One region of the Pseudomonas halotolerans genome, then DNA from elsewhere that is predicted to be linked to it. Evidence: predicted binding sites of a transcription regulator. Region 1 holds the regulator's gene; each other region holds the start of a gene.

The links. The regulator FliA, encoded in region 1, starts transcription of late flagellar genes. The targets are predictions, from matches to a motif close to CTAAAGTTTNNNNNNNNNNNGCCGNTAA.
Region 2: a site for FliA is predicted at 1,245-1,272, ahead of AAIS01_RS01030 (flagellar protein MotY). Genes of this name have one in related genera too.
Region 3: a site for FliA is predicted at 1,506-1,533, ahead of AAIS01_RS11195 (methyl-accepting chemotaxis protein). Genes of this name have one in related genera too.

What each region holds. Positions count from the first base shown of each region.
Region 1 is NZ_JBCNTJ010000010.1:101,691-103,958, reverse strand. Features, by position in the region: gene fleN (flagellar synthesis regulator FleN) at 1-433, shown strand, start outside; gene fliA (RNA polymerase sigma factor FliA) at 430-1,173, shown strand; gene AAIS01_RS15420 (chemotaxis response regulator CheY) at 1,340-1,711, shown strand; gene AAIS01_RS15415 (protein phosphatase CheZ) at 1,730-2,268, shown strand, end outside.
Region 2 is NZ_JBCNTJ010000001.1:207,250-209,517, forward strand. Features, by position in the region: gene AAIS01_RS01025 (argininosuccinate synthase) at 1-57, opposite strand, end outside; gene AAIS01_RS01030 (flagellar protein MotY) at 185-1,147, opposite strand; gene pyrC (dihydroorotase) at 1,340-2,268, shown strand, end outside.
Region 3 is NZ_JBCNTJ010000006.1:249,670-251,937, reverse strand. Features, by position in the region: gene AAIS01_RS11195 (methyl-accepting chemotaxis protein) at 1-1,453, opposite strand, end outside; gene AAIS01_RS11190 (16S rRNA (uracil(1498)-N(3))-methyltransferase) at 1,720-2,268, opposite strand, start outside.

The sequences.
Region 1 (2,268 bases):
CGTCAGTTTCGTACGCGCTGCCCAGGAAGTGTTGCTGGTGGTCTGCGACGAACCGACGTCCATCACCGACGCCTATGCCCTGATCAAATTACTGAACCGTGACTACGGCATGAACCGCTTCCGCGTCCTGGCCAACATGGCCCAGAGCCCGCAGGAAGGCCGCAACCTGTTCGCCAAGTTGACAAAGGTCACGGATCGCTTCCTGGACGTCGCCCTACAATACGTCGGCGCAGTGCCCTACGACGAAAGCGTACGCAAGGCCGTCCAGAAGCAACGTGCGGTTTATGAAGCTTTTCCCCGTTCCAAATGCGCACTGGCGTTCAAGGCTATTGCCCAGAAGGTTGATACCTGGCCATTGCCGGCCAACCCTCGCGGGCATCTGGAGTTTTTCGTCGAGCGTCTCGTGCAACAAACAGCAGGGCCCGTGTTATGACAGCCAGCGGTTACAACCATCTCTACAAAAAATCGGCACGGGACGCCCAATACGAATTGATTGAGCGTTATGCCCCGCTGGTCAAACGTATCGCCTATCACTTGCTGGCGCGGTTGCCGGCCAGTGTCCAGGTCGAGGATCTGATCCAGGCGGGCATGATCGGGCTGCTCGAAGTGTCGAACAAATACGACGCGAGCAAGGGCGCCAGCTTTGAGACCTATGCCGGTATTCGCATCCGCGGGGCAATGCTCGACGAAGTCCGCAAGGGCGACTGGGCACCGCGTTCGGTGCACCGCAATACCCGCATGGTCAGTGACGCCATTCGCGCCATTGAAGCTAAAACCGGGCGTGACGCTAAAGATCATGAGGTTGCGGCCGAACTCCAATTGAGTCTCGATGATTATTACGGGATTTTGAACGATACCTTGGGCAGTCGCCTGTTCAGTTTCGACGACCTGTTGCAGGACGGCGAACACGAAGGGCTGCACGAGGACGGCGCGAGTGCTCACATGGAGCCATCGCGTGACCTGGAAGATGAACGTTTCCAGAGCGCGCTGGCGGATGCGATTGCCAATTTGCCGGAGCGTGAGCGACTGGTCTTGGCGCTGTACTACGACGAAGAGCTGAACCTCAAGGAAATCGGTGAGGTCCTGGGGGTCAGCGAATCGCGGGTCAGCCAGTTACACAGCCAGTGCGCGGCCCGTTTGCGGGGGCGTTTGGGGGAGTGGCGAGCGCGCTGACAGCAGTGTGGGGACACTGCGAACGAGTCTGGCCTGGCCTGCGCTGAGCCAGTCTTTCTCCGTTGTCCTCCAGACCGTTGTCGAGTGTTGTGCCGGATTGATTGAAATGGCGCGTTCAGGTGCTGGGCGCGTTTAAGACTGCTTGGAGGTCGAATTGGACAAGAACATGAAAATCCTCATCGTTGATGACTTCTCAACGATGCGGCGGATCATAAAAAACCTGTTGCGTGACCTTGGGTTCACCAACACGGTCGAGGCCGACGATGGCACCACTGCCATTCCGGTTCTCAACAGCGGAAGCATCGACTTTCTGGTGACTGACTGGAACATGCCCGGCATGACCGGTATCGACTTGCTGCGCCATGTGCGCGCCGACGAAAAACTCAAGCACCTTCCGGTGCTGATGGTCACTGCCGAAGCCAAGCGCGAGCAGATCATCGAAGCGGCTCAGGCCGGTGTGAACGGCTATGTGGTCAAACCCTTCACGGCCCAGGCGTTGAAAGAGAAGATCGAAAAAATCTTCGAACGCATCGGTTAACGGCGCCACGGGGGAGCTATGGATAACGAATCTTCAATGGGTGATTTCGAATCGACCCTGAAAAAACATGCCCGCGAACTGGTCGACAGCCTTGAAAAAGGCCGCTTTGGCGATGCGGTTCAAATGATCCATGAGCTCAACCAGACCCGTGATCGCGGTCTGTATCAGGAAGTGGGCAAGCTCACGCGTGAACTGCACAGCGCGATTGTCAATTTTCAGATCGACCCGAACATGCCGCAGGCCGAGGAAGTCTCGCAGATCACCGACGCCACCGAGCGTCTGGGGTATGTGGTCAAGCTGACTGAGGCCGCGGCCAACCGCACCATGGACCTGGTGGAGAACGCAACGCCGCTGGTCAACGGCCTGAGCGATGAAGCCCAGGCCTTGAGCACCGACTGGGGTCGGTTCATGCGGCGTGAAGTCGGCGCTGAGGAGTTTCGGGAGCTGGCCCGTCGGGTTGACGGTTTCCTGACGCGCAGCAGCACCGAGAACCGCGCCGTGGCGAGCAACCTAAATGACATTCTGCTGGCTCAGGACTATCAAGACCTGACCGGCCA
Region 2 (2,268 bases), on a different contig from region 1:
CACCGAAGTGTCCAGGCCGCCGGAATACGCCAGAACGACCTTGTTTACGTCCGCCATGCCATCACTCCACGGGTTGTACGGAAAGCCGGGAAGTTTAACGTCCAGCGCGGATAATTTACAGGGGCGCGACAGCTTATGACGACGAAGCGACAGATTATGTCGACCGCGCGACGATCCTTACAGGTCAGGATGTCCGCGCGGTCGTGGCTGCAGTGGGCTTGGCCGGTGTCGCGGTCGGCGCTGGAGTCTTGGCAGGAGGCGCGGCGGGTGCAGCCTGCGGTGCCGGCGCTTCAGGCACCGCCACCCGCTCCAGGCGCACAGCCACACGACGGTTCTTGGCCCGGTTGGCGGCATTGGTGTTGGGCACCAAGGGATAACGTTCGCCGTGGAACCGCACAGTGATCTGCGACTCCTGAAAACCGTTGGCCTTGAAAAAGTCCTGGACCGCCAAGGCCCGGCGACGCGACAGCTCACGGTTGGTCAATCGATTGCCACTATTGTCGGAGTGACCATCGAGTTCGACATGATTGACGGTCGGGTCGGCTTTGATGAAGTCGATCATCACCTGCAACTGAGCCTTGGCCCGGGCATCGAGTTCGACGCCTTCGCCGGGGAAGCCGATCTGGGATTGCCGCACTTGCTCGAAATTCTTCGGCAACAGTTTTGCCACGCAGCCTTGGTAATCACTGAAGGCCTTGTTGAAGCGCACGGGTAGCAGCCGGACTTCCGAAACCCGCCCATCCCCAGTATTACGCCGTACCACCGGGCTACGACCTTCCATCAGCCCGCTGATCAAGCGGCCCGCCTGGACCTGAGAGCTGTTGAACAGCACATCGCCGCTGCCGAGCCTGACCGAGCCCAGGTTGATGTCACCCCGTCCCGGCTGCCAAGGCGCGGCGGCCGCCAGCAAGATGGCCGAACCGCCACCGAGCATCGGGTTATGGGATTTGAGCCGGAAGATCGCCTGCTCGCCGGCCCGGCGCACAAATTCACCACTGCCGAAATCGGTGACCGGCTGACTCAGCCGGCACTCGAACTTGTCGCCTTCGACCGTCCACTCAATGCTCTCCAGACGGGTCTGGAAAGTGAGCGCCATCGCGGGAAGGCTGGCAAACACACTGAGCAAGGCTAGATAACGCTGGCGCACGGGAGGCTCCACTGGCTTTTATACGAAGATCGACACACGTTGAGAGTATGACGCCTGTCCGGGGGCACCCCACTGATTCGTGGCACACCTGTACGAGCTATCGGTAACTTGCGCCAGAACTTGATAGCGAGTGCCTGAATCGGTCTTTTCCGGTAGCATTCCCCAGAGTTTGACCCGCCTGGAAGCCCCCCAATGTCCGACCGCCTGACCCTGCTGCGTCCCGACGACTGGCATATTCATCTTCGCGATGGTGCTGTGTTGACCCATACCGTCGCCGATGTCGCGCGCACCTTCGGGCGCGCCATCATCATGCCGAACCTGGTTCCGCCCGTGCGCAACGCCGTCGAGGCCGACGGCTATCGCCAGCGAATCCTGGCCGCGCGCCCGACCGGCAGCCGTTTCGAACCGCTGATGGTGCTTTACCTCACCGACCGTACGCAGCCCGAAGAAATACGCGATGCCAAGGCCAGCGGCTTTGTCCATGCCGCCAAGCTGTACCCCGCTGGCGCCACCACCAACTCGGACTCCGGCGTCACCAGCATCGATAAGATTTTCCCGGCGCTGGAGGCCATGGCCGAAGTCGGCATGCCGTTGCTGATCCACGGTGAAGTCACGCGTGGCGATGTCGACGTGTTCGACCGCGAAAAAATCTTCATCGATGAGCACATGCGTCGCGTCGTGGAGCGTTTCCCGACGCTCAAGGTGGTGTTCGAACACATCACCACCGGCGATGCCGTGCAGTTCGTCAACGAGGCCCCGGCCAACGTGGGCGCGACCATTACCGCGCATCACCTGCTGTACAACCGCAACCACATGCTGGTGGGCGGGATCCGGCCGCACTTCTATTGCCTGCCGATCCTCAAGCGCAACACCCATCAAGAAGCCTTGCTCGACGCCGCCACCAGCGGCAGCGCCAAGTTTTTCCTCGGCACGGACTCAGCACCCCATGCCCGGCACGCCAAGGAAGCGGCCTGCGGTTGCGCCGGTTGCTACACCGCCTATGCCGCCATCGAGATGTATGCCGAAGCGTTCGAACAACGCAATGCACTGGACAAACTCGAAGGCTTCGCCAGCCTCCACGGTCCGCGCTTCTATGGTCTGCCGGTAAACACCGATCGTAT
Region 3 (2,268 bases), on a different contig from region 1:
TGAGGGCCAGCAGGTTGGTTTGCTGGGCCACGGACTTGATCACGTCCAGCACGCTGCCGATCTTGTCGCTCTCACGCTTGAGGTCGCCCATCGCTGCGGTAGAGTTGCCCACTTCGAGGGCCAGGCGTTCGATCTGGGCGATGGCTTCACCGACGACTTTTTCACCTTCGCGAGCTTGCTGGTCAGCCGCAACGGCTGCTTCTGAAGCCTCCTCGGCATTGCGCGCCACTTCCTGCACGGTGGCGGTCATTTCGTGCATGGCGGTGGCAACCTGGTCGGTTTCGACTTTCTGGCTGTTGACCCCGGCGCTGGTCTGTTCGGTCACGGCCGAAAGTTGTTCGGCGGCGCTGGCGATTTGCGTAACGCCGTCGCTGATGCCGCCGATCAATTGCCGCAGGCCCACGGTCATGCTCTGCATGGCGCGCTGTAGCTGGCCCAGTTCGTCGCGCCGCTCGGAGGTGAGGTTGTGGGTCAGGTCACCCGCGGCAACGCGCTCGGCGACTTTGAGGGTCTGGTCCAGTGGGCCGACGATCTGCCGGGTGATGACCAATGCGGCGATCACGCCGAACAACATGGCCAGCACGGCAGCGGATACCAGGACTGTCTTGGCCTTGGCGGCGTCGTGGTCGCGCACGGCGGTCTGGGACACGGTCAGGCTTTTGCTGGACTCCAGCAATACTTCGCCTTGCTCGGTCATGCGCTTGAGCGCAGCGGCGGTATCAAGCTGGGAGTCGCGGAACTGGCCGACTGCGGCACGGTAGGCGTTGATCGAATCGCTGGCCTGCTGCAGGTTGGCGGAATGCTCCTCAGGCAACTGGGCCGGCAGGCGAGCGAGCAGTTTGAGGGCGTCGGTAACGGCGTCAAGAGCCGGTTGCTGGGCTTCGCTCTTGCCGCTGTAGGTGTAGCCACGAACCTGGTAACGCGCTTGCTGGATCGCCTTGCTCAGGGAAACCACGTTGTTGAACTGAGCGATGTCCTCGCTTTGCAGCATCGCTTTTTCAACTTCGGCGACGCGGGCCACGGCATTGTCGGCACTGGCGCCGAGTTTGCTGCGGGCATCTTCGCGGCTGACGGTGGCATTGGCCATCTCGGCGAAGGCGCTCTTGTACTCGGCCACTGCGGCCAGTTGTTTGTCGATCAGCGCCACGTCGGCTGGTTGCTCGATCATCTGGCGGGCGGCAGTCAGGCCCGCCTCGAGTTTGGCGAGCAGATCGTTGACTTCCTGCGGACCGTTCTCGCCCCGCGTGGTGTAGTAGTCCAGGCGCGCCAGGCGCAGGTCCTTGCTCAATTCGTTCAGGCTGGAAATGTAGCCCAGCTTGTCGCCGCGGCTGATCACATTGCCCAGGCCGCTCCAGCCGGTGAAAGCGATCATCAAGGTTAGAAATAGCACCAGACCGAAGCCGAAGCCGAGTTTGCGATTGACGCTTACGTTTCCCAGACTCTGGGTAAGCATTCGGAACATGCTGATTTCTCCCTTGCTGCATTGAATTGGTTTTATGGGAGCTGTATCGGCTGGTTGGGAGGGATCTGTAGAAAATAGCCGTCGCGTGGTCAGCGTGCGAGGGAGCAGGCTCCCGCTCGGCTGCAGGAGCTGTCGAGTGCAGCGAGGCTGCGATCTTGTTCCGGACCGTTGAGTCGCCAGCGAACGATTAAAATCAAAAAATCGTCCGAACGCGGCCCAAGGCTTCGCCAGCTCCTACAGTCCCCTCGCCACAGGGGTCAGAACAACCGTGCGAGCAGCACGGTGACGGCGGTTTCGACGCGCAGGATACGTTCGCCCAGCTGTACCGGTTGCAGCCCGGCCTTGGCCAGCAGGTCGATCTCGTAGGGAATCCAGCCGCCTTCCGGGCCAATGGCCAGGGTTACGGGGCCTTCCGGAACTCGAGGGCAGGGAGGATGGTTTCCAGGATGACCGACCAGGCCGAGGGTGCCTTTCGCGAGGGCCGGGAGACGGTCTTCAACGAAGGGCTTGAAGCGCTTTTCGATGACGATCTCTGGCAGCACGCTGTCGCGCGCCTGCTCCAGCCCCAGGATCAGTTGTTCGCGAATGGCCTCGGGCTCCAGGAACGGGGTCTGCCAGAAGCTCTTTTCCACGCGGTAGCTGTTGACCAGCACCACGCGCGGCACGCCCATGGTGGCGACGGTCTGGAACACCCGCCGGAGCATCTTCGGTCGAGGCAGAGCCAGCACCAGTGTCAGCGGCAGCTTGGCCGGTGCAGGTTGGTCGAGTGTCACGTGCAGTTCGGCTTCGCGGGCTTCCAGGCGCAG